4 regions of the Sedimenticola thiotaurini genome follow, and region 3 is predicted to be linked to each of the others. Evidence: predicted binding sites of a transcription regulator. Region 3 holds the regulator's gene; each other region holds the start of a gene.
The links. The regulator FliA, encoded in region 3, starts transcription of late flagellar genes. The targets are predictions, from matches to a motif close to GCTAAAGTTNNNNNNNNNNCNGCCGATA.
Positions count from the first base shown of each region.

Region 1 (7,374 bases), 1.1 Mb from region 3:
CCGGTTGCCGGCATGATGACCGCCGCGCCCCTGAGTCTGCCGGCCGATGCCCCCACCCATCGCGCCACCGTGCTGATGGCGAAACGGGGCGTGCGCCATATCGTGCTGCTGGAGCCGGATGGGCGCCTCTGCAATGTGATCTCCCGGGCCGATCTGTTCGGCCTGCGCGGCGGCGGGGCCGACCTGCTGGCGGAGTCGGTCACCGCTGCCATGGATGTGGCACAGATGGCCCAGGCCGCCGCGGCCATCCGCCAACGGGGCAGTGAACTGTTCGCCGCCGGTATGGGCGCGGAGGCGATCTGCCACTGGATGTCGGCCCTGAACGACCTGGTGGTGATGCGGGTGATCGAGCTGATTGAGGACGAGTTCGACCTGCCAGCGGTGCCCTGGTGCTGGATGGTAATGGGTTCCGAGGGGCGGCTGGAGCAGACCTTCGCCACCGATCAGGACAATGGCCTGGTGTTCCAGGCCGATGATGCCAGCGCCGCGATCCGGCTGCGGGAAGCGTTTCTGCCGTTTGCCCGGGCCGTCAACAAGGGGCTGGACGCCTGCGGCTTCACCCTCTGCCGGGGTGGTATCATGGCCGGCAACCCGGCCTGGTGCCTGAGCCTGGCGGAGTGGCAGGCACGCTTCAGCGACTGGATGCGCACACCCGATCCGAAGGCCCTGCTGCACAGCGCTATCTTTTTCGATTTCCGGCCCCTGTATGGCCGCTATGAACTGGTGGATGAGCTGCGCAACTGGCTGCTGCCCCAACCACCGGAGCATCCCCGCTTTCTGCGCGCCCTGGCGGTGGAGGCGTTGAGCTGCGGACCGCCCCTGGGCTGGACCGGCGGATTTGTCTATGACGGCGGGATCGAACACCCCCACAGTATCGATCTGAAACGGTTTGGAGCACGGCCGTTTGTCGATGCGGCACGGATCTGGAGCCTGATGTACGGGGTCTGGGCCACCAGTACCGGTGACCGGTTGCGGGCGGTGGCGGAGCCGCTCAATCTGTCCGCCGAGCAGGTGGCCGGTGAGGTGGAGTCGTTCTACCTGATCCAGCGCTTCCGGTTTCGTCAGCAGCTGGTGGCGGAGGATCCGGACGACGTCAACCGGGTCGATCCCGATACTCTGAATGAGCTGCACCGGCTGATGCTCAAAGAGGCGTTCAAGCAGGCCAAGAAACTCCAGTTACGCCTGAAACTGCAGCACGGACTGTAGCCCGCCTACTCGGGCGAGCCGGCGGCCCCGTCTGTCTGCAACTGCTCGATGGCGGCGACCTTTCCATCCACGAACTCCACCCGCGCCACGGTGTACTCTTCCTGGGTCTCCGCATTGAACCAGACACTGTGATAACGGATACGGCGCCGGCCAGCGCCATCGATAAAGTAAACCGGAACGGTCATGCGGTCCCAGTAAGGGTAGTACTGGACCCGGGTATAACCCCAGATGGTGGCGCGACGCGCTTCAGTCACCCGGGTAAACACATGGTCCGGCGGTCCCCAGGCCAGGCGTACCATGTCCGGTGTGAATCCCACCTCCACACTGCCCTGCCGGATCTGGGTCTGGATCTCCTCCGGGAAGCTGTCGAACAGCTCCTGGTTGTCGGCGATGCGGCGATCGCGCCGCTCCTGCACCGTCGCGCATCCCGCCAGCAGCAGCAGACAGAGTCCCAGAACCACCACACGCTGAATTTTCATAACTACTCCTGAATAATGCGCACCGGCTGGATGATCCCGCCAGCGGGTGTCTCGTCAGCCCGACCCTGGCGGATAGTATAGACCGCCGGGACAATCGGCACAGCTCAGGCGTTCAGGTCGGGATTACGACGCACAAACCAGGTGGAATCCAGGGTGGTGACCAACTGCTCCTCCTGGCGCCGGATCTCGACCCGGAACTTGATCATACCCTCGCCGGGACGACTGGCCAGGGGACGCATCTCGACCAGTTCGGTGCGGGAAAAGAGCCGGTCTCCCACATGCACCGGTTGCAGCCAACGGATATTGTCCCAGCCGGGCGAGATGACCGTCTTGGCATTGGGAAACGCCTCCTTGCTGAGGCGTCGCCAGATGGACAGCACCTGGGGACCGGAGGCGATCAGACCGCCCCAGCCCAGGGCCACGGCGGCCGCCTCATCCACATGAAACGGCTCCGGGTCATACAGGGTGGCGAACTCGATCATCTCCTGGCGACACATCTCCCAGTCGCCGAATTCGAACTGTTCACCAATCGAAAAGTCCTCAAACCAGCGCTTGTCCGGAAAGACACCGCGCCGGCTTGGCTCTTGTTGATACATAGGCTCACCTGATTGCAGAGGTAAGCCTCCATTCAACCAGTGCGGCTGGCAATCTGTCCAGCCCTGTTCCGCTCCCCCTGACCCCTGTGGGAACGGCTCAGACACTCTTGTCCATGAACTGGTCCACCAGGCCATCCAGCTGGATGATCGACTCGACCATCTGTTCGGTAGCATCGGCACTCTGCTTGGCGCCCAGGGATATCTCTTCAAAAACCTGGCTGATATTGACGATGTTCCGCTGGATATCATCCGCCACAGCGCTCTGCTCTTCCGATGCGGTGGCCACCTGGATGTTCATGTCGCTGATGGTGTTGATGGTCTCGGCCAACGCCTGCAGAGCAGTGCCTGCGCGCCCGGCGATATCGACACAGTTATCTGCGCTGGCCTGGCTCCGGTCCATCACCTGCACCGCCTCCCTGGAGCCATTCTGCAGATAGTCGATCATGGTCTCGATCTCCTGGGTCGACTCCTGGGTGCGACTGGCCAGGGTTCGCACCTCATCCGCCACCACCGCAAAACCGCGCCCCTGCTCACCGGCCCGGGCCGCTTCGATGGCGGCATTGAGGGCCAGCAGGTTGGTCTGTTCGGCAATGCCTTTGATCACGGCAAGGATACTGCCGATATTTTCACTGTAACCGGAGAGTTGCTGAATCACGCTGGAGGATTGCTGAATCTCCTGACTGAGTTGATGGATAGCGGTGATGGTCTCTTCCACAACCGCCTGGCCGGCCTGGCTCTCCTTCAGGCTGTCCGTGGTCTGTTCAGCGGTCATGGCGGCATTTTTCGCCACATCCTGCACCGTGGCCGACATCTCGGTCATGGCGGTGGCCACCTGGGTTATCTCCTGCTGCTGGGTATCCACCCCCTGGCTGGTGCGATTGGCCGCTTCCGAGGTGACATCGGCGGTCTCCCGCAAGATCCGCGTGGTATCCGACAAGCGCCCGATCACCGCATTCAGCTTGGAACGCTGCATGCGCATGGCCAAAGCTATCTGGCCGAACTCATCATCCCGGTCCGTGTAGACCTTGCACATCACCGGATGGTAGAAGATGGACCGGGCCCACTCCACCATGGCTGCCATGGGCATCATCAGGATGGTATTGACCCCGACGATCAGACCGGCGCTGAGCAACCAGCCCCAGATACTGTAGGACTGCAGTGATGCGTTCAGGCTGGTCACGGCGGCCGGCAGCAGTGCCAGCAGGTTGGACAGAATCAGCAGATTGCGTAACCCGATCCGGGCCCGCAGACTGGGTTTGTAATCCTTGCCTTCCCGCAGCTTTTGGTAGATACCCTTGGCCCGTTCGACACACGCCTGCTCCGGTTTATATCGGACCGATTGATACTCCACCGTCTTGCCATTCTGTTCGATCGGTGTGACCAGGGCATCGACCCAGTAGTAGTCGCCGTTCTTGCAGCGGTTCTTCACCATCCCCATCCACGGTCGGCCCGATTTCACCGTATCCCAGAGGCTCTGAAACGCGGCAGGCGGCATATCCGGATGACGAACCACGTTGTGGTTCTTGTGCAGCAGCTCATCTTCGGGGAAACCGCTGATGTCGATAAAATCCGGATTGATATAGGTGATCGCACCCTTCAGATCGGTTGTGGAGAGTATGTTGGCATCGATGCTGAACTGCTTTTCCACATCGGTGACGGGATGATTGATCTTCATGAATTACCGTCCTTTCTTATTCCGCTGGCGAAAATTGGTGGGTACCGCGTCCATACAGCCAAATGGCTTAAAGATTCATTCGGCAGTAAGGCAGATAACTGAACCACAGCTGGGCATCGATTTTTCAATACGATAATTGTGGTAATAATAACGGAACATAACTGATCTATCCACGCTTTAGTGATGACTAACATAACCGATAAGTCTTTAATTCTTATGACAAACTCCCGGTTGAGAAAAACTCGAAAGCAATTCCGATACCAACAGCTAACTTGTCAAGACCCATCCGGATAAATGGCTTTCCGAACCAACCCATATGCCGGCCGACAAGGGGGTCGTAACAGCTCGGACAGGCCTGACTCCATCCAATGAACTGCACCAACCCGGGGCACAACGCACGGTTATGAATCGTCCCGTTCGGCAGATACCTGCGGGCATGCTAAATTGAGCCTATGAGCACGCTGCGCCGTTATCACAGACGTCCCGACCAGGCGATTACCGCCATCCAGCTGGCGCTGGAGAGCGACGGCCTTCGCTATCACAAATGGGGAGCCGAACAGTTTGCCGCACCGGGGGACTGGCTGGTGGACAATAACGGCGACATCTACACCGTGGCGGCCGATGTCTTCGCCCGCACCTACCGACAGGTCTCCCCGGGTCGGTTTATCAAGGCCACACCGGTCTGGGCCCGCCGGGCGACCCGGCCGGGCGCACTGCCTACCCGGGAAGGGGAGTCACACTTCGCCGCCGGTGACTACCTGGTGTTCAACCAGCCCGATGCAACTGATGGCTACTGCATGACAGCGGAGCAGTTTCACGCCCTGTACGAACCGGACGAAACGGATTAACCCGCCCCAACCTGAGACAGCCGGCCACACACTGCTATCCTCTTAAACAGCCAACCAGAGGATGGAACATCAACATGGATATTGTTTCGCTGGTCAGGGATACGCGCATTCAGCGGATACTGTCTCACCCCGAAGATGACAGCAGCATCTGGCAGCGTGCACTGCAACGCCTGCTCGCTGCCGACATCGAACTGACCCGGCAATCGGCCGGTGAATCCGCCATCGCCGCACTGCAACGGCTGATGATTTTTCTCGGTTACTCCACCGCCGCCAGCGGCGCCTTTCTGATCGACGGCGACTTTGGCCGGGGCACCAACCGGGGCGTCGCCCAGTTCAAGTACGATCACGGTCTTGGCGGCAAGCCGGACCGTGAACGGCTCTGTTACCCCTGCCGGTGGAACAACGCCCGGCGCCTGATCGACAGCATCCCGGAGACCAGCCTGGACCAGGCCACATTGCAGGCGATGTTGCAGACCGCCTATCAGCGCTGTGAGCAGAACCAGGTCATGTGCGGCGATGTGGAGCTGGCGATCTTCCATCTCAACGCCCTGCATAAACACCGCTTTCTCGATTGTCGCGCCATCCTGGAGCGCTACGGTGACGCCGCCCTGACCGCTGCACGGGCGCAGCAGCAGAAGGGCATCCAGATCCGGCCGGAGTGGATCCTGTCCATCATCCGCCAGGAGACGGCGGGGATCATTCGACCGCGCTTTGAACAGCACTACCTGTCACGGCTCAACCAACGCCACCCCGATAGCGACCTGGAGGAGCTGCGCATGCAGTCCATGAGCCTGGGACTGGGCCAGATCATGGGGTGTAACTATGACGCTGTGGGCGCCCCGGATGCCCGCGCCCTGTTTAGCGCGCCGGTGGATGAGCAGGTGGCTTTCGTGGCCCGTTTCCTGAAGCCGCGCCAGGCAGAGACCGGAAAAGGTCAGCCCGATGAGGCCGATTTTCACCGGGTGGCACGCTTCTACAACGGGCCCAAATATGCCGCCCATCACTACCACGAACGGCTGGCCCGCTGGTTCAGGGAGTTCCGTCTCCTGCTCGGCTGACGCCGGCCCGACGCAGCCGCCCCAGGCGCAGGAACAGGCGATCGAACAGCCCCAGGTGCAGGGCCGGAATAATCCAGCCCACCAGGCCGATCCCCACCCCGATCGCGGCCCGGCGCAGAATCGAGCGCAGTCTGAAGAACTGCATGATGCGCTTGCCGAAACGCTGGCCAAACAGCGCCAGCACCAGGTAACCGGCCAGCAACATGGCCAGACCGGCAGCCAGGTTGCCCAAGGTCAGGGTGCGCTCCAGCCAACCCAGCAGGGCCTGCATGGTGGCCGTCTGCATCAGGCTCATGGAGGGATTGTTCAACAGCCCGGAGATGAACCAGTAACCGACTCCCGCCAGCAGCAACACGCCCAGCAGAATCGCCAGCACGGTCAGGCCGCCATGCAGCCGCCACACCTTGAAAAACTTGAGATGGGAAACCCCCAGGTGACGATCCAAATCGCTGGCCGCCAGACCGGGCCCGGCGGCGTCGCCGGCACACATCGCCCCGTCCAGTTGACGGAATGCCCACGGGTGGGTCCGATCCCGCACCAGCGGAAACGCCTGCAGGGAATCGGCTGCGTCACACATGGCGTGGTAACCACTGTTCATCAGGACAAAGGCTTCCACATCGGTAAAGGAGTCCAGATCGGTGCGTACGGCAGCCAGGCGCTGCTGTATGTCACAGCGGATGCCGTAACTGGTCAGGGAGATCCGGTCCGGCGCTTCGGTGGCGACGCCACTGCCCTGCCAGTCCACTTCACTGCCCTCCAGGCCCTGGGTCAGGTGCACATAGGTCATGCCCTTCAACTGCACACTGGCTGCCCGCATGTGCAGGTCTTCATATTCACTGCCGCGAATACGCCCCATCATCACCGACATACTGCGCAGTACCGGCCCCAGGATCCCGCCGGCGGGATCGTCGTCCGGGCTCAACTGGCCACTGGCGTCGCTGATGATCATCACGGCGCAGTCCTGCTCGGTGAGCGCCGCCACCCCCAGGTTGTCATACACGCCCCCATCCACCAGCCGGATATTGCGCCGCGCGTAGAGTCGCGGCAGTTCAATCGGCTCAAACAGCCCCGGCACGCAGGAGGAGGCCGCCACCGCATGACCCAACCGATAGTGGCGATAGCGCGGCTCCGGTGCCTCCTGGTAGTAGAGCCGGCGCAGACGGGGACTCTTATCGACGGCCCGGTTGACGATATTGGGTGACTCGCCCATCCAGCTGACGGTGAACTGCCACAGGTGGCCGGTGTTCAGGGTGGTGGCGTTGAGCACCAGTTGGGGAATCTTGTGGCAGCGGCGCCAGTTCACCTCGCCGGGGCGAAAACCGTCCGCCTCATCCGGCGGCTGAATGAACAGCCGGTCCAGAGTGCGGGCGGCCGGGGCATCATCATCGACCCGGCTGTAGAGCTGTTTTTCGTACAGTTCGCCCAGGTACTCGGTGCGTGAATAGGTGGGCAGAAACAGCATCTTGAGATTGGCCCAGGGGTTGGCCAGCACGCGCATGCGCAGGTTCTTCT
Region 1 covers NZ_CP011412.1:2,708,773-2,716,146, forward strand. The annotation lists gene AAY24_RS12450 (DUF294 nucleotidyltransferase-like domain-containing protein) at 1-1,206, shown strand, start outside; gene AAY24_RS18575 (hypothetical protein) at 1,212-1,685, opposite strand; gene AAY24_RS12460 (MaoC/PaaZ C-terminal domain-containing protein) at 1,790-2,281, opposite strand; gene AAY24_RS12465 (methyl-accepting chemotaxis protein) at 2,379-3,956, opposite strand; gene AAY24_RS12470 (hypothetical protein) at 4,409-4,804, shown strand; gene AAY24_RS12475 (N-acetylmuramidase domain-containing protein) at 4,879-5,862, shown strand; gene AAY24_RS12480 (tetratricopeptide repeat-containing protein) at 5,834-7,374, opposite strand, start outside.
Region 1: a site for FliA is predicted at 4,034-4,061, ahead of AAY24_RS12465 (methyl-accepting chemotaxis protein). Genes of this name have one in related genera too.

Region 2 (7,374 bases), 1.7 Mb from region 3:
GACTTGGCACGTTTAGTATTCTTTTTCCCAGAGATCCCGTCAGGCATAAAGGACCAATACATACTGCCGGAATCATCCAGTGTCAGGATAATATTGGGATCCACACCCTGCATTACATAAAGTGGGGCGTCACTGACATCAACAGGCGCCGCCTGTATATGCATGACGGGAATAGCGGTCAGCAAACAGGTAACAAGCGCCGTTGAGAAATGTTTATATAGACTGGTCTCCATCTTATTCTCCGGTGACATCAGTTAAAGCGTTTTTCGTAGACGACTTGCAAAACCGATTCCGCACTATCGGAGCCGCCTCGGCCTATCGAAGATATGGTGTAATAATTAACACCTTGCCCTTTCGCTCTCGCCTCAGGATCTAGTCCATCCGGTATAAAAGCAGTCTCTTCGACAACAAAAGAGGGAACGGCATAATGAAAACTAAATTCATTGGGGTTGTTATTGGTCTTATCGCCATAATCAAAACCTTTCGACGCCCAATCAAACTGAGAGTCAGCTGGATCAGCAGCAATAGTACCGGCAGTCCAAATCCCACTGGAGCCGTCTGACGTGGCAGTGGGCTTGACCAGGAAACTCTGAACCCACTCACTGGCATCACGCAATCCCGATTCTGCTGCCTGAAACGCCATGTTACGATCAGCGAAGTTCCCCGCCATCCGCTCTTCAAGAGCCGTATTTTGCATCGCGGAAACCCCAATCAGGGTCATCACCAACAACATCACAAGAACAATGACCAGTACCGTGCCTTGCTGTGTATCAAGAGTAATTTCACGTATTGTTCTCATGGCAGCCTATTCCTGACTCCGACAGATGACCAGAAAGCTTTCCGCAAACGTAAATCCCCAGAAGGATTTCCATCAACGCCATTAAATGTGATTGCCTGGGCTTCAGCGCCGACATTATTCTCGGTTCTTAGCAGCATGCCGATTCGAACCCCAAGTACCGACCCCCAATCCGTGACGGCACCGGCATCGCGAAAATCATCAGGAACCAGGTCCCCGTTTGTATCCACCTCGTAGATCAACTGCATATCCTGAACGCCCGAAACCAACTCGACGGCTGGATTGGCTGAGTCAAGATCAAGCCAGTAAAGCGCGGGAATACCACTTGGATTCAGGCCAATAAAATAAAGCGATGATTCAAAAGCCATCAACTGCGCTGACTCTGGGTAAGCCTTTGAAAGGTTATCTGTTGTATTGGCCGAACTACCGTGGGCGATAGTGTATTGCCCCGAACTCTGAGAGACGCTGGTGGCGCGAAAAAGATCCGCGCTCTGGCAATCAGTAATATAGACAAGATCACCAGCCTGCAACTGGTCAGGATTACCATTGACCACGATATTTGCGTTATTGGTAGCCATATCTCCATCAAGCTTAGTTCCAACACCCGCTGCAAAATTAACGCGGATCACATCGGTACCAGCCACATGAGCAATTCCGGTAGGATTGGCCCATCCAGACCCAGAATCCCACCCCTCTATGGCATCTTCTATTGAGGCAAAATCGGGCGGGTTGTTTGCTATTATTGTTGGCGCGATACTCATTAAGGTACGGCAACCTGAGTAACCAGCCATGCGAATACTTCGCTGTAAAACGTCTATAGCATAACGGCCATTTTCCTGAATCCTTGCAAACTCCGAGTCAGTACGATAAACCGCCTTTGACGATACAAAAAGACTGAGAACAGCAGCCATAATAAGCAGCATCAACACCATGCTGATCATCAACTCAACGAGGGAAAAGCCCTGTTCTTTTAGATCTCTATACATAGATTACAGCCTGGCGGTAATATTAACTTGTTGCGTAGCAATACCTTCTGTTGCACGCGTATCATCCCATTGGACGACAATCGAACAAAGACCCGAAACGCTCGTACAATCCACTGAACCGTCACCGGCAGGGAGCGCTTCAGCAAGGTCAGCAACCCAAGCTGTCAGGTCTTGCTGGTGGACACCCGAACCACTTGATGGGGTTGCGTTAAGCGCCAGATCATAGGATCCATTAATTGCCTGATCACGGTTGATCCGCATGCGATCCATAATGTCATAAGCGAGAATGGTAGCCTGCGAACGCATGTAGGCACTCTGGCCGTTTTGCAGCGTAACAGTCTGAAGCCCGGCCATTCCAAGCAGGCCAATCGCCAGAACAATAACAGAAACCATTACTTCTATTAAAGTAAAGCCCTGCTGATGCTTTTTTATCTTGAGTGTATTCATCTGGTCGCCTACGGACATGCGGAACGCGTAATTGAAGGTCTGCCGGTCGTTGAAACAATCAGAGTTCTTTTTTGATCCCCCGTACAGCCCGGATCAGAAATAACCATCGAGAACACATCTCCCCTGGGCACAAGAGCACCACGAGAATCAAATACAACCACACCAGGAATAGTCAGACTGTTACTGCCACCCGCAACCACCGTGGATTTCGGGAATGGCGCCAAAACGCTCAAAACGTCTCCAGCGTCATTGAAGTCGCCATCCTTATTATCATCTACAAGCACGTTCCAACCTTTTGTCCAGTCATTGGCATCCTGCGCCGCGACACGCACCTCGGCACCACGCTTGGTGGCTTCACTCCTGGCCAGCGCAAACAGGGCGACCATCTCATTGGCCTGCGTGTTCAAGCGATTATTAATCAACATGGAGGTGAAAGAAGGAACAGCGATAGCTAATAGTATGGCTACCACAGCGATAGTGATCATTAGTTCGATCAGGGTAAAACCCGAATTTTTGCTGCCTTTTCTTTTCATATCTGAACGTATAGCAGGTCCTGGTTGAGAAATTCATCTATCAAAGGACAAGTGGTCAATCCTGTCCGACCAACGGCCGATCAGATGACAGGCGTCAAAATTTTGGATTGGACTTAAAAAACAACCAACGTCTATAATGTTAAACCTATGAGCCGGAACGAACTCAAGCAAAGTGAACAGCGCAGGAAAATCGTACACCTGCTGCGTAGCCATGGCATCAGCCCCACGGTTCAGCGGGTCAAGATCGCGTCCGCCATACTGGCGCGCCCGCAGCACCTCTCCGCTGATCAGGTACTTGAACTGACCAACCGGACAGGACGTCCGGTCTCTAAGGCCACGGTCTACAACTCCCTCGGCCTGTTTGCCCGCAAGGGATTGATCCGGGAACTGTTCGTCGATCCGGAACGGGCCTTCTACGACTCCAGCACCCATCCTCACCACCACTTCTACAATACTGAAACCCAGGAGATCTGCGATATTGACGACGATGCGATCCAGATCAACCTGGATGCGATGCCGCCAGCAGGTACGGAAATCAGTGGCGTTGAACTGGTGGTTCAGATCAGACCAAAGAAGTAACCCCGAAACCGCCTATTTTCCAGCCACTTACCGGGATCAGTAACGGCTTGTGCCCGGACCAACATTTCTTTATACTCCCGATCCCTTATCCGCTATGCCCTATTCCAGCGCGGCGGAAGACCCTGAATACGCCACCCTAGCTCAGTTGGTAGAGCGCGTCACTCGTAATGATGAGGTCGCCGGTTCGATTCCGGCGGGTGGCTCCATCCCCCAATAACCATATCTCTCATGCGGTTATAGCCGCCCGGTGGAATTAAAGTTCCCGCAATTCCTGCCGTTAGAACTCCTCACATAACAGAGATTCGGCGCTGAAAGCCGGACCAGCCAAATGAATCATCAAGATTCTTCAGGGGGATTTCTTCGTGTTTAGCATTCTTCAAGTCCGTCACAAAATCTGGATAGGTTTTGCCGCGTTGCTGATTATCATAGCGGCCATTTCCATCCAGACCCTGACCAGCCTGAAGAACATGGAGCGTTCTGTCATAGAGATGGTACAGGTTCGGCAGCCAACTGCCCTGCTCTCCAAGGAGCTCTCCGCCAGCGTCCACCAGACCGCCAGCGCGCTCGGCTTCTTTCTGTCGACCCGGGAGGAGGATCACAGGAACGGTTTTCTGCAGGGACTCGAACACTCTGAAACACTGGTTAAAAAACTCAAAGCACTCAAGGCGGTCGCTTCAGACGAGGAGTCTGCCGCATTGGTGGAAGGACTCGCTACGGACCTGGAGCGATTTCGCAGCCTTGGCAACCGCCTGCTGGAGACAGCCACCAGCTATGAGAAGAATTTTCCCGGTATCGCCTTCGCCAACTCCGATCTGAACCCCACCAGCCGGGTGATGGTGCAGCTCACTTCGCAAATGATCGCTGCTGAACAGGAAGAGGATGTGACCCCCGAACGACGTACTCTACTGACCCTGTTCGGCGATCTGCGTTACGCCTGGAGCAACGTGATGAGCAGCATCCGGGGTTATCTGGCGTTCCGCTCCGACACTGTGATTAACGATCTCGATCTCTACCTGGAGCGGACTGAACAACTGGTGGACCAATTATTCGAGTACGAAGATGAGCTGACCCTGGATCAGGCCGATTCACTGGAGCAGTTCCGGGAGCAGTTGGCGACCTACAAGACCAACATCACTAAAATGATGGCGATTCACGGTGGTGATCAATGGCGCACCGATGCCTGGTTGGTACGTAGCGAAGCGACCCCCTTGTTCAAAGAAATTGACGATAGGCTGATTGCCCTGGAATCACTCCAGTCCGACGCGATCAGCCAAACCAACGGCCACCTCATTGATGAGACCAGCCGGACCACCCTGACCGTCGCCATCCTGATGGTTGTCGGCCTGCTAATGGGCCTGTTAATGGCCTGGTTAATCGGCCGTTCAATCTGTAAACCACTGGGCGAAGTGGTCCATGCCCTGGATGATATCGCCCATGGGGAAGGGGATCTGACCCGCCGCCTGACCTGCCGCACCCGGGATGAGATCGGTCAGCTGGCGCAATCATTCAATACCTTTATCGACAAGATTCAGGCACTGGTACAACACACCGCCAGCGCCACCGGCGAGGTCATCAACGCGGTCTCCGAAACCACCGAAAGTGCCCGTAATATCAGCAACATGATTTTGGCCCAGGAACAGGAGACCGAACAGGTGGCCACCGCCATTAATCAGATGTCCGCCACCATCAGTGAAGTGGCCGGCAACGCAGTCAACGCCTCCCAGGCCACCCGCTCCGCTACGGGTGAGGCTGCCAATGGCCGTCTGACCATGGAACAGACCGCCAAATCAACCCAGTCCCTGCATGACGAAATCACCAATGCGGCCACCATCATCGGCCAGGTGGAGAAAAGCAGCGAAGGCATAGGGAGTGTGCTGGATGTGATCAAAGGCATCGCAGAACAGACTAACCTGCTGGCCCTGAACGCGGCTATTGAGGCAGCCCGGGCCGGTGACCAGGGGCGGGGATTTGCCGTCGTGGCCGACGAGGTACGCAACCTGGCAAACCGTACCCAGGAGTCCGCCGGCGAAATCGAGGAGATGATCCATAATCTGCAGCTGAACGCCCACCAGGCGGTAGACGCCATGGAGAAAGGGTGCAGCACTGCCGAGGAGAATGTTCAACAAGCCAACAACGCATGTGCATCCCTGGAGGCGATCAATGCCGCCATCGAAACCATCAACGACATGAATCTGCAAATCGCTTCTGCTTCTGAACAGCAAAGCGCCGTCTCTGAAGAGATCAACCGGTCCATTATCTCGATCAGCGAGGGCAGCAAGAGCACCGCCACCCTCTCCCAGCAGTCGATGAACACCACCATACACCTGGGAGAGCTGGCCCGGGAACTGCAGCAGGTGGTCCGGCAGTTCAAAATCTCTTCAGGCGCCGACGACTAACCCCCGTTCACCCATGTGGGCAGAGATGCCCCACCCAGACCGGCTGGCCGGTAGAAATCCAGTGAACATCGCTGGATCAGCCTGAGTCGGCGAGGCGTGCGGGCTTGCCTCAACGGGCAAAGCCTGCAAAGATGCTCGACCTCCAAGGGCAGACCCACAACCATCCATGACCACACTGTTCGTTAACCGGCTGACGGTTATAGACTTCTCCCTCCTTGATCCCGTCGCCGGCCTGCTGGGCGAAAGCTGGCTGGTGGATATCGAACTGGACGGTTCACTCGATCACCAGGGCATGGTGCTTGACTTCAGCGAAGTGAAAAAGCAGGTTAAACGCTGTATCGACCTGGAGTTTGACCACCGCCTGCTGGTACCGGCCCAATACAGCGGCTGCCAGACCGAAAAGCAGGAGCACCGCTGCGATATCCGTTTTCAACTGACATCGGGTGAAACCCTGCTGCACAGCAGCCCGAATAGTGCCGTAACCCTGATCGAGTCAGAGACGATCAATGAACAGAGCCTGATTCAGGCCATGATGGAAAAGCTGCAGCGGGAGTTGCCCGATAATATTCAGGAGTTGCGTTTAAGGCTCTACGCAGACTCCACTGCAGGCGCCTGGTATCGCTACAGTCATGGACTGAAGCATCACGGGGGAAACTGTCAGCGTATCGCCCACGGCCATCGCTCGCGCATCGTGATCTACCGGAATGGGACACGGGATCAAGCCCTGGAGGCGGATTGGGCCGACCGTTGGAGGGATATCTACATCGCCACCCGCAGCGACCTGCAAGCGACCATACAACGGACCCACCAGACCTTCTACCGATTCGGGTACACGGCCAATCAGGGACTTTTCAGCCTGGAGTTGCCCAGCCAGCGCTGCTATCTGGTGGACAGCGACACCACGGTGGAGAATCTGGCCCAGCATATCGCCGACACCCTGAAACAGGAGCATCCGGAAGCGCATTTTCGGGTTGAAGCATTTGAAGGTGTGGACAAGGGCGCCATCGGCTACAGCTGATGTCGGCCTGCCTGGCTGAAATGGCGGGCCGGCATCACTTTTCCACAGCCTGTCAGCGGTCGAACTCCAGCCGCTGCCCCCGCACCGCATCATTGACCCGGCCACCCCGGTAAGCGACCTGACCATTGACGATGGTGGCGATGATCTTGGATCGCAGCCGCTCACCCTCCATTGGCGACCAGCCGCACTTATAGAGCACATCCCGGCGCTCCACCCGGGTAGGACTGTTCAGGTCAACCAGGGTAAGATCGGCCCAATAGCCTTCCCGCAAATAGCCACGCTCCATGACATTGAACAGGCGCGCCGGTGCGTGGCTGGTCTTCTCCACCAGCTGCTCCAGACTGATCAGTCGGTCATGATAGAGTTCGAACATCATCGGCAGCGCCCACTGCACCAGGGGTAGTCCGGCAGGTGCCTTGAAGTAGCTGTTGAGCTTCTCCTCCAGGGTATGGGGCGCATGATCGGTCGCCACCACATCGATCCGCCCGTCCAGCAGCGCTTTACGCAACGCATTCCGGTCGGATTCGCTCTTTACCGCCGGATTGCACTTGATAAAACTCCCTTTGCGGGCGTAATCGCGGTCATCGAAATAGAGGTGATGGACACAGGCCTCGGCGGT
Region 2 covers NZ_CP011412.1:3,257,832-3,265,205, reverse strand. The annotation lists gene AAY24_RS18980 (pilus assembly protein) at 1-233, opposite strand, end outside; gene AAY24_RS18620 (pilus assembly PilX family protein) at 251-799, opposite strand; gene AAY24_RS15050 (PilW family protein) at 796-1,782, opposite strand; gene pilV (type IV pilus modification protein PilV) at 1,786-2,229, opposite strand; gene AAY24_RS15040 (GspH/FimT family pseudopilin) at 2,238-2,762, opposite strand; gene AAY24_RS15035 (Fur family transcriptional regulator) at 2,910-3,341, shown strand; tRNA gene AAY24_RS15030 (tRNA-Thr) at 3,472-3,547, shown strand; gene AAY24_RS18615 (methyl-accepting chemotaxis protein) at 3,704-5,737, shown strand; gene AAY24_RS15020 (6-carboxytetrahydropterin synthase) at 5,904-6,755, shown strand; gene AAY24_RS15015 (dihydroorotase) at 6,808-7,374, opposite strand, start outside.
Region 2: a site for FliA is predicted at 3,594-3,621, ahead of AAY24_RS18615 (methyl-accepting chemotaxis protein). Genes of this name have one in related genera too.

Region 3 (7,374 bases):
GCGTTGGTGCTGTGGCTTACCCTGGACTCCTTCATTCAGCTTAGCGGTATGGACCTGGGTTCGGCGATGAGCGAGCTGGTCAATCTGATCGGTTGGGCGTTTGTGCTGATCTCCTCAACCCTGATTCTGGTGGCTGCTGTCGATATACCGTTCCAGATCTGGGATCACAAACGGCAGATGAAAATGACCCGCCAGGAAGTTCGGGAAGAGATGAAGGAGACCGAGGGTCGGCCCGAGGTTCGGGGGCGTATCCGGCAGCTGCAACGTGAGATGGCGACCCGGCGCATGATGGAGGAGGTGCCGAAAGCCGATGTGATTGTCACCAACCCCACCCACTATGCGGTGGCCCTGCGCTATAACCAGGCGCGTATGAACGCACCGGTGGTGGTGGCCAAGGGGACCGAACTGGTGGCTGCCAATATTCGCCGGGTGGGCGCCGAAAACGAGGTGCCGGTTATCGAATCACCTTCGTTGGCCCGTGCCATCTACTTCCATACCGAACTGGGGGAACCGATACCGGCGGGTCTCTATCTGGCGGTGGCCAAGCTGCTGGCCTACGTGTTTCAGCTCAGGGCCTATACACCTGGGCAGGGTCGCAAACCGGTGATGCCCGATGAGCTGCAGATTCCGGATGAACTGAAGGTGCCTGAGTGATTTACCTGGAGTTGGGATGATGGATGCAACAGCAATCCTGAATAATGTAAAAGCGTCTGGTCTGCGTGGTCTTGGCGCACCCATGGTGCTGGTGATGCTGTTGGTGATGGTGGTGATTCCCCTGCCACCACTGGCCCTGGATATCTTTTTTACCTTCAATATCGCCCTGTCGCTGATTGTGGTGATGGTGGTGGTCTACACCATGCGGCCACTAGAGTTCAGTGTGTTCCCCAGTCTGCTGCTGGTGGCCACGCTGCTGCGCCTCTCCCTGAATGTGGCCTCCACCCGGGTGGTGTTACTGGAAGGGCATCAGGGTGGTGATGCGGCCGGCAAGGTGATCGAGGCGTTTGGCGCCTTTGTTATCGGTGGCAACTATGCGGTCGGCCTGGTGGTGTTTGCCATTCTGGTGATTATCAATTTTGTGGTGGTGACCAAGGGTGCGGGACGGGTATCCGAGGTGAGCGCCCGGTTCACCCTGGACGCCATGCCGGGTAAGCAGATGGCGATCGATGCCGATCTCAATGCAGGACTCATCGATCAGGATGAGGCCAGAGTGCGGCGCGATGAGGTGGCCCAGGAGGCCGATTTTTACGGCGCGATGGATGGTGCCAGCAAGTTTGTCCGGGGTGACGCGGTAGCGGGTATTCTGATCCTGTTCATCAACATTATCGGTGGTCTTGCAATCGGTATGCTGCAGCATGACCTGGATCTCTCAACTGCGCTGCGGTTTTATGCCCTGCTGACCATTGGCGATGGTCTGGTGGCGCAGATTCCCTCCCTGCTGCTCTCCACCTCCGCAGCCATTATTGTCACCCGGGTGGCCTCCTCCAAGCAGGATATGGGAGGGCAGATTGTCACCCAGCTGTTCACCAATCCGAAGGCACTGATAATCACCGCCGTAGTACTGGGCATGATGGGCATTATCCCCGGCATGCCCAATTTTGCCTTCCTTACCCTAGCGGCCCTGGCCGGTGGCGGTGCCTGGTGGATCATGCAAAAACAGCAGCGTGCCCAGGTGGTGCCGGATGTGGAGCCCATGCCAGAGCCTGCACAGGCACCGGAACAGAAGGAGCTGACCTGGGATGATGTACAACCGGTGGATATTATCGGCCTGGAGGTGGGGTATCGTCTGATCCCCCTGGTGGACAAGAACCAGGGTGGTCAGTTGATGAACCGGATCAAGGGGGTGCGTAAGAAGCTCTCCCAGGAGTTGGGCTTCCTGGTGCAGCCGGTACATATACGGGACAATCTGGATCTCAGCCCTGGCGGCTATCGGATCTCCCTCAATGGCGTGGTGATCGGTGAGGCGGAGATCTACCCGGATCGGGAGCTGGCCATCAATCCTGGCCGGGTGTTTGGTACCTTGCAGGGCGTGGCTACGACTGATCCGGCGTTTGGTCTGGAGGCGGTCTGGATCGATGCCGGACAGCGGGACCAGGCGCAGACGCTGGGCTATACGGTGGTGGATGCCAGTACCGTGGTGGCCACCCACCTGAGCGAGATACTGCAATCCCATGCCCATGAGCTGATTGGCCATGAGGAGGTGCAGCAGTTGATGGAAGTGCTCGCCAAAAGCGCCCCCAAACTGGTGGAGGATCTGGTGCCCACCGTCTTAAGCCTGGGGCAGATATTAAAGATTCTGCAGAACCTGCTTTCGGAGGGTGTGCCCATTCGGGATATCCGCACGATTGCCGAAACATTGGCGGAGTATGCTCCCCAGAGTCAAGACCTCGGCGCTTTGACGGCCCGGGCCCGGGTTGCGCTTTCCCGTTCGATTGTTCAGCAACTTGTTGGTCCTGTTGAAGAAATCCCTGTTGTGGTGCTCGATCCTGGATTGGAACAGATATTGCAGCAAACTATTCAGCCTGCCCAGGATGGGGGTGTCGGGTTTGAACCCGGCCTGGCGGAACAGCTGCAGAAAGCGTTGGTTGAAACCGCTCAGCAGCAAGAGACAGCAGGACAGGAGAGTATTCTTTTGGTCGCAGCGCCGATTCGCATGTGGATGGCGCGATTTGTTAAACACAGCGTACCGGGAATGAGTGTGCTCTCCTACAACGAGATACCGGACAACCGCAAAATCAAGGTGGTTGCCACGGTGGGCAGGCCAAGTGCAGAAACATAAGGCAGCCACCGCTACACGATCGGACACCTCGGCATGGTGACTTAAACAGGCCGTTTGATCGGATAGCTGGCTGCGGGGAAAGTCAGGTATGAAGATTAAACGCATTTTCGCGCCGGATATCAGGCAGGCTCTACGACAGGTTCGTGAGACACTGGGCTCCGACGCCGTGATTCTGTCGAACAAGAAAGTTGATGGCGGCGTCGAGTTGATGGCGGCCATTGATTATGATGCCGCCGCTTTTGCAGACGAGCCGCCGCCCCCTGCCCAATCCGTATCCCACAAGGTTCGGCCCCTGCACCAGGAGGAGAGACCTGTCGCCCCGACCCGGGAGCGAGATTCTAAAGTAGCCTCTGTGACCGAACTGAAAGAGCAGGTGGTTCCCAAAGTGGAGTGGAGCCAGGATCCGGTGCTGGTGGAGATGCGTCAGGAGATGAAGGCGCTGCGTCGCATGATGGAAAACGAACTGTCCGGGCTGAGCTGGCGGGAGATGGCGGATCACAAGCCGGAGAACCGGGACCTGTTCAGGAAGTTGATGGAATTGTCCATCACGCCGGATATCTGCTGTGAACTGGTGGAGCTTGTTAGCGATGCCACCAATGCGGACCAGGCGTGGCGAAAGGCGCTTTACCATCTGGCGGCAAAAATGGAGACAGTGGGCGATGATCTGCTGGAGCAGGGTGGCGTATTCGCCCTGATCGGACCCACCGGGGTAGGCAAGACCACCACGGTGGCAAAGCTGGCGGCCCGTTTCGCCCTGCGCCACGGCACCCATCAGATCGCACTGATCTCGACCGATAACTACCGTATCGGTGCCCAGGAGCAGTTGAACACCTACGCCAGAATACTGGACGTGCCGGTGCGCACGGCGAGTACCCGGGAGGAACTGGCTGTTGCATTGAACGGCCTGACCGGCAAGCGACTGGTCCTGATCGATACCGCCGGAATGAGTCAGCGGGATGTCAGGCTCAGTGAACAGCTCTCCATGCTGGATGTGGCCGGACAGGGTGTGCGCAGTTTTCTCACCCTCTCTGCGGCCACCGACTACTCATCTCTGATCCAGACGATCGGCGCCTTTGGCACTGCCAGGCCGGAGGCCTGTATTCTCACTAAGGTGGATGAGACCGGCTCACTGGGCGGGGCGCTGTCCGCGTTGATCCATAAGGCGTTACCGCTGGCATTTGTCGCCGATGGCCAGAAGGTGCCGGAAGATCTGCACCTGGCCCGTTCACACACACTGGTCAGCAAGGCGGTCGCCTGTAGTACCGGAGAAGGTGGGTATTCCGATGAATACCTGGCACTGGCCCTCGGAGGTGCGAGAGCAAATGCTCATGGCTGACGCAATTACAGATCAAGCAGCAGGATTAAGACGCATGGTACAACCCAGACCTGTACGAGTGATCGCCGTTACCGGAGGTAAGGGCGGCGTTGGAAAGACCAACATATCGGTCAATCTGGCCGTTTCAATGGCTGAAATGGGGCGTCGCGTGATGCTGCTGGATGCCGACCTCGGTTTGGCCAACATCGACGTGGTGCTCGGCTTACATCCCCAGTATGACCTGTCCCACGTATTGAGCGGTGAGCGCACCCTGGAAGAGGTGGTTCTGCAGGGGCCTGCGGGTATTCGGGTTGTGCCGGGTGCCTCGGGTGTTCAGCAGATGGCTGAGCTGAGCGCGGCGGAACACGCCGGATTGATCAGGGCCTTCAGTGATGTCGGCAATGATCTGGATGTACTGATTATCGACACCGCAGCCGGTATCTCGGATACGGTGGTGAGCTTCAGCCGGGCGGCACAGGAGGTTATCGTTGTGGTGTGTGACGAACCGGCGTCGATTACCGATGCCTACGCCATGATCAAGCTGTTGAATCGGGAGTATGGTCTGGACCGTTTCCGAATCCTGGCCAACATGACCCGCAGTGCTGAAGAGGGGCGCAACCTGTATAACAAGATGTGCCGGGTTACGGACCAGTACCTGGATGTTATGCTCACCTACATGGGCAGTATTCCGTATGACGAAAATCTCAGAAAGGCCGTGAAATCACAAAAACCGGTGGTTCAGGCCAATCCGCGTAGCCATATAGCAAAAATATTCAAGAATCTGGCGCAGAAGGCCGATAACTGGCCTGTACCGGATGGCGCTGGTGGTCATCTGCAGTTCTTCGTGGAGCGGCTGATCCAGTACAGCAGCCAGAATCAGGAGATGAGCCGGTGAGCGGGCTTGCTAGCTATACGGCCATCCAGGAGATGGATGCGGATACGCTGGTGGATCGACATGCGCCGCTGGTCAAACGGATTGCCTACCACCTGATGAACCGATTGCCGCCCAATGTGCAGGCGGATGATCTGATTCAGGCGGGAATGATCGGCCTGCTTGAAGCGAGCAGGAATTATGATCCCAGCCAGGGAGCGAGTTTCGAAACCTATGCCGGGATCCGAATCCGGGGCTCCATGCTGGACGAGATCCGGCGTAGCGACTGGACTCCCCGTTCCGTGCACCGAAAGGCGCGTATGGTGGCAGACGCCATGCGGGCCATCGAAAATGAACAGGGCCGCGACGCACGGGATGTGGAGGTAGCTGAAGTGCTGGATATGGATCTGGTCCAGTACCATCGGATCCTGCAGGATGCCGCCGGTTGCAGAATCTTCAGTATTGAAGAGTTGCAGGCAGTTGGCGAGCTTCCGTTTGATGGCGACAACACTGAGTCGGCCGGTCTGTTCGAGGGGATGCAGCGGGATGCATTCAAACAGGCCCTGGCAGAGGCGATTGCCGGTCTGCCGGAACGAGAGAGATTGGTGATTGCACTCTATTACGATGAAGAGATGAACCTGCGGGAGATTGGACAGGTTCTGGGGGTCAGTGAATCGAGAGTGTGCCAGATTCACAGCCAGGCAACACTGCGGTTACGTGCCCGTCTAGCAGATTGGTTGTCCGATGCAGACAAACTCTGATCGGTCGGTAAAAACAAATAATGGCATCGAGTTTGGAGGTTGCCTTGAATAAAAACATGAAGATTCTCATTGTGGACGACTTCTCCACAATGCGACGGATTATTAAGAATCTGCTGCGGGACCTGGGGTTCACCAATACCCAGGAGGCAGATGATGGTAATACCGCGTTACCCATGTTGCAGTCAGGTAACTTTGATTTCCTGGTAACCGATTGGAATATGCCCGGCATGACCGGTATTGATCTGCTCAAGGCAGTGCGTGCCGATCCGAACCTGGTCAAGCTTCCGGTGCTGATGGTAACCGCCGAATCGAAGCGTGAGCAGATCATCGAGGCGGCCAAGGCCGGAGTCAATGGTTATGTCGTCAAGCCGTTTACTGCGGTGACCCTGGAAGAGAAGATCAACAAGATTTTTGAACGTGTAGATAGCTGAGCGGCAATCATGACGAATCCGTCTGGAGAAATACATGGACATTGACGAACGTCTGATGCTGGCCAAGCAACTGGTGGCTCACCTGGAAGCAGGGAACGAAGCGGAGGCGATCCATGTTAGCTCTCAGCTCACCGAAGGCATTGAGAGCAAACTGTTTCTGGAAGTGGGTCGTCTGACCCGCGAACTGCATGAAGCGATCAATGAATTTTTGCTGGACCCACGCATCAACGAGATGGCCCAGGTGGATATTCCGGATGCCAGTGAGCGACTCACCTATGTGATCAGCATGACGGAGAAATCTGCCAACACCACGCTGGGTGCGGTGGAAGCCAGCCTGCCCCTGGCTGCTGAACTGGGCAGCAGGGCAAGTGAAATATCGGAACAGTGGGAGCGGTTCCGCAAGCGTGAACTCTCGGTGGACGATTTCAGAGAGTTGAGCCGTGAACTGGCCGAGTTCCTGAATCTGACCAGTGAACGATCGAAACAGCTGCATGCCCACATGACCGATGTGCTGATGGCACAGGATTTTCAGGATCTGACCGGCCAGATTATCCGGCAGGTGATTACCCTGGTGCACGATGTGGAGGACAAGCTGGTGCAGCTGGTCCGGATATCGGGTTCCAAATTGCCAGAAAAACAAAAAGACGCAGATAAACTGGAAGGGCCGAGCGTTCCCGGAATTGATCAGGGTGATCTGGTCAACGGGCAGGATGACGTGGACGATCTGCTATCCAGTTTGGGCTTTTAGAGGTGTGGAAGTATGGCCATTGATATGGATGACGAGATCCTTCAGGACTTCCTGATTGAAGCCGGGGAGATACTTGAGCAACTGAATGAACAGTTGGTGGATCTGGAACATCGTCCCGATGATTATGACCTGCTCAATGCAGTCTTTCGCGGCTTTCATACCATCAAGGGTGGTGCCGGATTCCTCGGTATTGATCCCCTGGTGACGGTGTGTCACCGGGCGGAAGATGTCTTCAACGTATTGCGTCAGGGACAACGGCAGGTTGATCCGGTACTGATGGACGCCGTGTTACAGGTGCTGGATGTGGTGAACGAAATGTTTGCCCTGGTCCAGTCCGGTGAAGAGCCGGACGAGGCGGATGCCCAGCTGATAGAGACACTGCATCAACTGGCGGTGCCGGCCGGCGAGTCTGTCGAGGCGTCGCAACAGGTCGATCAGGCTGCCGTGGCACCGGCGCCGCAAGCGGAACCGG
Region 3 covers NZ_CP011412.1:1,602,955-1,610,328, reverse strand. The annotation lists gene flhB (flagellar biosynthesis protein FlhB) at 1-654, shown strand, start outside; gene flhA (flagellar biosynthesis protein FlhA) at 671-2,776, shown strand; gene flhF (flagellar biosynthesis protein FlhF) at 2,865-4,112, shown strand; gene AAY24_RS07280 (MinD/ParA family protein) at 4,147-4,986, shown strand; gene AAY24_RS07275 (RNA polymerase sigma factor FliA) at 4,983-5,723, shown strand; gene cheY (chemotaxis response regulator CheY) at 5,780-6,154, shown strand; gene AAY24_RS07265 (protein phosphatase CheZ) at 6,189-6,902, shown strand; gene AAY24_RS07260 (chemotaxis protein CheA) at 6,915-7,374, shown strand, end outside.

Region 4 (7,374 bases), 1.3 Mb from region 3:
TGGGGCTGTTGTCCGGGGTGGTGCGGATTGCAGGGAATACCTCCAGGTGGGTCTGGCACTGTGGCGGTGCCAGGGGCAGCCGCGTCAACTGGCGGGACTGCGGGAGCTCAACGCCTATCGCAGTGCCAGGAATCAACCACTGTAGCTGTTGCTTCAACCACACCCTGATTCCGAGTGAAGAAAAGTCCTGAACACCGGGTTCATGGCGACCAGCCAAACACATACCGGTGCAGGGGTGTTCCGGTCAACACAAATCCCTATAATCCAGTGAACCTGTTTTTGTATTGTCCGGGACTCCATATGCATACCCACTCGCTGGAACAGTGGCGCCACAACCACGACTTCAATTCAGATACTTCGGAAGGGGAGCACCGCACCCGACTGGTGGTTGTGCTGACCGTAGTGACCATGGTGGTGGAGATCGGGGCAGGTTATCTGTTCGGTTCCATGGCCCTGCTGGCCGACGGTTGGCATATGGGTACGCATGTGGCGGCTCTGGGCATCTCCCTGTTTGCCTATCGATACGCACGGCTCAATGCACATAACCCGCGTTTCAGTTTTGGCACCGGAAAAGTCACCGCTTTGGGTGGTTTTGCCAGCGCCATTACCCTGGTGATGGTGGCACTGCTGATGGGAGTGGAGTCTATCAATCGGTTGCTCTCACCCGAGTCGATACGTTTTAACGAAGCGATTCTGGTGGCCGTGCTGGGGCTGGTGGTCAACCTGGTCAGTGCCTGGCTGCTGCATGGTGGTTCCGCTGAACATCACCATCACGCGGCGGATCATCACGGGCATCACCATCACCAGGATCAGAATCTGCGGGCCGCCTATCTGCATGTGATTGCCGACGCCCTGACCTCTGTACTGGCCATTGTGGCCCTGTTTGCCGGCAAATACTTCGGCTGGATCTGGATGGATGCAATGATGGGCATGGTCGGCGCCGTTCTGATCACTCGCTGGAGTATGGGCCTGCTCAAGGATACCAGTAGCGTGCTGCTTGATTCTGTGCCCAGCGCGGATATAGGTCGACGCATTGTGGATGCCATCGAAAAGGAGTCAGACAACCGCATTGTAGATCTGCATATCTGGCAACTGGCACCGGGCAGTTACGGTGTCATCATCTCCCTGGTGACCCATGATCCCCGGGACCCGGAACATTACAAGGAGTTGATCCGGGATATCCACTCTCTGGGCCATGTCACCATCGAGGTGTGTGGCTGTGAGGGCGAGAGTTGTGTCATGCCACCCCGTCAACAGGTACTCTGAACCGATCAGTCACTGTTGAAAACCTGCTGAACTGAACCGGCATGCTGCAATTGCAACCGGTTATCAGGGGGCGGCGCATCGTCACCAAGCGACATTAAAATCCCGCATGGAAGAAAACAGCTGTATATTAGCCGGTATCTTTAACAACCGTGGGTGATCAATTGTTGTCATGCCCTCAAACGTTGACAAATTACTGAAGAAACACCGCAACCTGACACAGTCAGATGGTTTGAAAGTGGCCTCCCACGTACAGCGTGAGCAGGGCGACTGGTTGATCAATACGCTGACGATGGATGGACAGTTGGTACCTTTTGTTTACAAGCGCAAACGCCGCTATAAATCACTCCAGGGGCAGCGGGTGAATGTAACCTACTATCCGGCAGTGGATAGGGTAGCCGGGATCGAATTTGAAGTTATGAAGGTGGTGCGGATCCGGATTGCCTGAATCCACCGGCCCCAGCCATCCCTGGTAGGGCAGTCATTTCGGTGGTCTGCAGAAGCGGGGCGAGCCGGCCCGCTCCGCTTCATGGCGAACGCTTTATGTACGGAATTTAGCCGCCATGGCCTGCAGGTCGGCTGCCAGATGGGCTTGCTGGGTGCTGGCGACAGCGGTCTGTTCCGCTCCCTGGGCTGACTGTACCGAGAGATCGTTGATCGATACGATGTTACGGTTGATCTCTTCAGCCACGGCGCCCTGCTCCTCGGCTGCGGTGGCGATCTGGGCGTTCATATCCTTGATGCGGGAGACAGCCTGATTGATCTCTTCGAGCGCCTGATCGGCCTGTTCCACCCGGGAGAGGCTGTGCTCCGCCTTTTCCTGGCCTCGTTGCATGGCTGTGACCGCCTCTCCAGTGCCCTGTTGTAGACGCTCGATCATGGACTGGATCTCCTGAGTGGACTCCTGGGTTCTCCCGGCCAGGGTGCGAACCTCATCGGCAACCACCGCGAATCCCCGTCCCTGCTCGCCGGCCCGCGCCGCTTCAATGGCCGCATTAAGTGCCAGCAGATTGGTCTGTTCGGCAATACCCCTGATCACATCCAGTACGCCGCCGATGTTAACGCTCTCGGCTTCCAGGTCATGAATCACCTTTGCCGTCTGCTCCACTTCCTGAGCCAGTTCACGGGTGGCATTCAGTGCCTGGCCTGCTACGGTGCGGCCATCGTTGGTGAGACTGTCCGCCTGCAAGGCTGACTGCTCCGCCTCGGCGGCGTTGCGTGCCACATCCTGCACCGTGGCGGTCATCTCGGTCATGGCGGTGGCGACCTGTTCAGTTTCCGACTGCTGTTGTTTGATGCGAACACTGGACTCGCCGGTAATCACCGAAGTCTCTTCGGCGGCAGCGGCCAACTGCACGGTTGTGTCGCTCAGCTCCTTGACCACGGTTCTGAATTTGTCGCAGATGGTATTGAAGGCGTCGGCGATGTCACCCAGTTCATCATGGGAATCATACTGAGAGTGTACGGTCAGGTTGCCGGCGGCTAACTGGCTGGATGTTTCCGTCAGGTGGGTGACTGCACTGCTGATGCCCTTGATGGTGACCATAGCCAGCAGACTCAGCAGGATGACCCCGACGATCAACAGGACTATGGCGGTATTCAGCACAAACTCGTTCTCCGCCCGAGTGTCGTTATAGGTTGCTCTGGCAACATCCAGTTGCTGTTGCCATAACTTCTCTGCCGCCGCGTAAGCCGATTGAAAGGTGGGGCCGGTCTCTTTCAGCAACTGCAGGTTGGCGGCCTCATATTTTCCTGCCCGGATCAGATCGTCAACCTCTTTCAACCCTTTCTGAACAAAGCTGTTCATTTTGTTGGCAAAATCAGATGCCAGGTCTCTCTCTTCTGTCGTCAACTGGGTCTTTAGAATTGCCTGCCAGAGCGTGTTGCTGGTGGCGATATTCTTCTCCACCAGCTCTAAATGGAGGCTTACCGGATGATTATGCATAGCCAATGTATGGGAATCCGGTGAATGTTGCAGGGCCAGCAACAGCTGATTGTGGTTATCCCGCATCAGATCAATTATCTGGCTGAGCTGGCCGGTGGGAATCAGGCGATCTTCATAAACGCTTTTCAATCCCGATTCAGCACTGCTCATGGCGTTGATGCTGATCAATCCGAGTATTGCCAGTTGCAGCACAGCAAATGTCACCAGGAAGATCAGCCGTGCCTTGATGGTAATTTTACTTAGTAAATTCATTTTGTTACCTCCGGGGGTTAGGGGGGGTAAGGGATAGTTATGGTTAGTTTTCATCTGGCAACTTCGTTACGCCGGTGGTGAAGATGATCTCCTCAAGGCACGGCTTTGGAGACAGAGGATTACTGTTTCTATACTACGGTCAGTGCTCAATATTTTTGTCGGCGGAGGTGGCTGAATCTGAAGTTTTTTTAACACAAAAATTACAGTTAATTGACTGATTTAACTGGAATAAAAGTAGTTAGGCTATGGTTGAAGAATGGGAGTCCGATTTTTGCTCCAGGCAGGGCCGCCCGATCCGTTACCGACAGGAAAAAACTGGGCAGGTGGGTATTCCGGATTCCGCTACAACGGGGGCGTTATGGGGCGACCGTTAACGGTGCTTTTTCTGCTATGGCTGGTTATGGGATCGGCTGGTTGTGATCTTGATCAGCACGATCACCCCGATCTCAAAACGGGACGGGAGCTTTTCGATTATCACTGCGCCCCCTGTCATAAAGCGGATGGCAGTGGGGTCTTTCTGAAAGGTGTTCCGGCCAACCGCCACACCGATCTGTCAGTGTTGCAGGTTATGCACAAGGTTCAGTCCGCTTCGGGCGGGAAAAAGGCCATGCCGGTATTCGCCAGGATGCCACAGCAAGAGCAGGTGAAAATTGCAATTTATCTGAAATATCTGGGGGCGAAATAGCCGGGCCCGATCATGGGACCGGGTCCGGCTGGTGTGGATCAGGCGGCTTCCGCCTCGCTTTCAATCACATTACCGCTGCGCTTCTGGATCTCGATCCGGCGCGGTTTCATCTCTTCCGGAATCTCCCTGACCAGCTTTATCTCCAGCATGCCATCTTCGATGGTGGCGTTCTCGACACGGATGTGGTCCGCCAGCTGGAAGTTGCGTTCAAAGTCCCGATTGGCAATGCCACGATGCAGGAAGGTCCGGTTGGACTGATCCTCTTCCGGTTTATGGCCGGCGACATGCAGGATATTCTGCCTGATTTCGATCTCCAGATCTTCGGTGGTGAAGCCCGCCACCGCCATGGTGATGGTGTAGTGATCCTCGTCCATCAACTCGATGTTGTAGGGCGGGTAACCGCCGCTGGTGTTGGCGTTGTGAATCGATTCCAGCGTATTGGCCAGCCGATCAAAGCCGATGGCACTGCGAAACAGGGGGGATAAGTCGTAAGCTCTCATAGTAGATATCCTCGTTACTCAAGCGATATTTTCGATCTTGTGTGTTCAGTTGAACCACACGGTTTCGTGGACCCTGGTGGCATCCACTTAACTATGAGTTAGGGACAGCAGATTTTGATTTCAAGAGCCTGTAGCGAGATTTTGATACCAAGAGTATCTGGTGTTTTGCTATGCCATCGGATTATAGGCGTTTCACCTCGGCACGGATTCAGTAACCGGTCATCTCCAGATACCCCCGGCCTGTCAGTTGCTCCTGTTCATACACCTCCATGGCACCCTCCCAGTAGCGCACACTCAGGTTCATCTCCTGGCCATCCAGCACCGGTTTCACCGTCAGGGTGCGATTCAGCGGTTTAAGGTGCAGGCGCCACTCCACCGGGTAACGCCTGCCGGTGGGGCTCTGCCACCAGCGCTGCGGCGTCAGTTCCACATCATCCCGGCTTAATGGTGTTGTGGCGCCCAGGGCCGATATCAGGGTGCCGGCGCTGAAGCTGTCCGGCTTGCCCTGGCTGTCACGCAACTGGTAATACATGAGGCTCTCGCCACCACCCAACTGCAACGAGAACCAGTCCCAGCCGGTCTGATCCGCCGATAGAGCGCTGGTGCCCCACTCCCGATCGAACCAGGAGTTTCCCTGTACCGCGACAGGCGTACCATCCAGCGTGATCTGCCCCCGGGTCTGCATGCGGGGGTAGGAGTAGTAGTAGGAGGCGTTACCTGGCTCGGCACTTTTCCGGCTCAAACCCTGGTCACCCTGCAGCACCACGCCGATGGCCGGGTCGGCGGTCAGCTCCAGGTCGATGTGGAACTCCCGGGCGCTGACCTGGATGTGCCAGGGAAAGGTTGTGCCGCTGCCGGCCAGTTGCCAATCCTCCACCCAGACCCGGAACGGCTCGCGCTCCGCACCGGCCAGGCCGGGACCGGTTCTGACCAGTCGCTCTTCCGCCAGGTGACGTTTGCCCGCGCTGTCGGTCAATGCCACGTGGGCCATCCAGACCGGATTGTCGGCCCAGCTGGATGGGCTCCTGTCACTGCCTGGTGGTTTGAGGGAGAAGCGGAAAAAAGTCACCTGGTAGCCAAAGCGTTGACCGTTATCGCTGTGCAGGTTGCCGGTGAAGTACCACCACTCGTTGCGATACTCGGGGTGTTCGCCGTGCTCCCGGGGGAAACGGAATGGCCGGGGTTCGACGGCGCGGGCAAAGCCGGCCTGGTCCAGATCCGAAAGCAGGCCGATGGCGGAAAATTTTGCCTCCGGGGCCGGGGGGTTACTGCAACCGCTCAACAGGATAATCAGCAGCCAACAACAGAACTGTTTCATACTACTCCTCCCGCAAGGCCAGGGCGGGCCGGGTGCGTGCCATGCGCAGGCTGGGATAGAGCCCGGCCAGTAACGCGGCAATGAGCGCGAAGCCGACCGCCTCCACCAGGATGGTGGGGGAGAGCTGACTCGGCATGCTCCAGCCAAAGGCGCGCAGATTGATCACATGGATCAGAATCTCCGCCATCAGCCAGCCCAGGGGCATGGCCAGCAGGGCCGCCATCAGTCCCATCAACAGGGTTTGCAGAATCACCTGGCCCAGCAGTTGGCCCGGCGTCAGGCCGGTGGCGCGCAGGATGGCGTGCTCCCGGGCCCGCTCCAGTTGCAGCGCCATCATGGCGCTGAGAATGCCGACAAAGGCCACCGCGATCACCAGCAGGCGCAACACCCGGGTGATGGTGAAGGTGCGGTCGAAAATCTCCAGCGACTGGGCCAGGATCTCCCGGTTGGCGCGCACCTGCAGGGGGCGTTCGAACTGACCGGCCAACTGTTTGATTCGGGTTAGCAGGTGTTCCGTCGGCTGGTCCGGCTGCAGGTAGATACCCAGGGTGGTGATCTGATCGTCGTGCCAGAGTCTGGCATAGTGCTCCCGTGGCATGATCACCAGCCCCCGATCCGAACCGTAGTCGAAAAAGATCCCGCCGACCGTGAAGTCGACCAGGCCATCGGGGCTGAGCAGCGCCAGGGAGTCCCCCACCCGGAGTCGGTTGTGATAGGCATAGGGCTCCGAGATCAACACCAGGTTGCCGCTACTGAAACGCTCCCAGAGATCGGGCAGGGTCTCCCCCTTGAAATGAAAACCGCGATAACTGCCGCTGGACAGGCCGATGGCCAGCAGGCTGACCGGGCCCTTTTCCCCCTCCAGGGTGACATGGCGGCCGCTGCTCAGGTCGGCCACGCCGGGCAGTGCCCGCACCTGCTCCAGCAGGCCTTCCGGCAACGGGGCAGAGGCGCGCTTGGAGGCGCTGTGGGGGGCGGTGACATAGATGTCGCCCTGGACGGTCTGGGCCAGCCATTGGCCCACCGTGTCCCGGAAACTCTCCACCATGATGCCCATGCCGATGGTGGCGGCGATGGCCAGGGTGAGGGCGGCGATGGCCGGCCCGGTGCGGCTCAGGGTGGCGTCGATGCCCCGGGAGGCGAGCCGGCCGATGGTGCCGAACAGCCATTTCAGCGGATATTGCAGCAGGCGGGCGAGCGGCGGCACCAGGGTTGGTACCAGTAGACAGTACCCCATGATGAAACAGAACAGGGCGGCGAAGCCCATCAGCAGGCTGCGTTCTGATGCCTGCACCAGCAGGACGCCCCCGATCATGCCCGCCACGCCGGTCAGCAACAGCCAGGGCAGTGCCCGGTGGCTGCGCCGTTCGATGACCGAGCGGCGATTGACACTCTGGGGGTTGGAGCGGGT
Region 4 covers NZ_CP011412.1:308,832-316,205, forward strand. The annotation lists gene dmeF (CDF family Co(II)/Ni(II) efflux transporter DmeF) at 301-1,266, shown strand; gene AAY24_RS01340 (hypothetical protein) at 1,436-1,711, shown strand; gene AAY24_RS01345 (methyl-accepting chemotaxis protein) at 1,805-3,460, opposite strand; gene AAY24_RS01350 (c-type cytochrome) at 3,819-4,145, shown strand; gene AAY24_RS01355 (Hsp20 family protein) at 4,184-4,645, opposite strand; gene AAY24_RS01360 (lipocalin-like domain-containing protein) at 4,854-5,963, opposite strand; gene AAY24_RS01365 (ABC transporter permease) at 5,965-7,374, opposite strand, start outside.
Region 4: a site for FliA is predicted at 3,617-3,644, ahead of AAY24_RS01345 (methyl-accepting chemotaxis protein). Genes of this name have one in related genera too.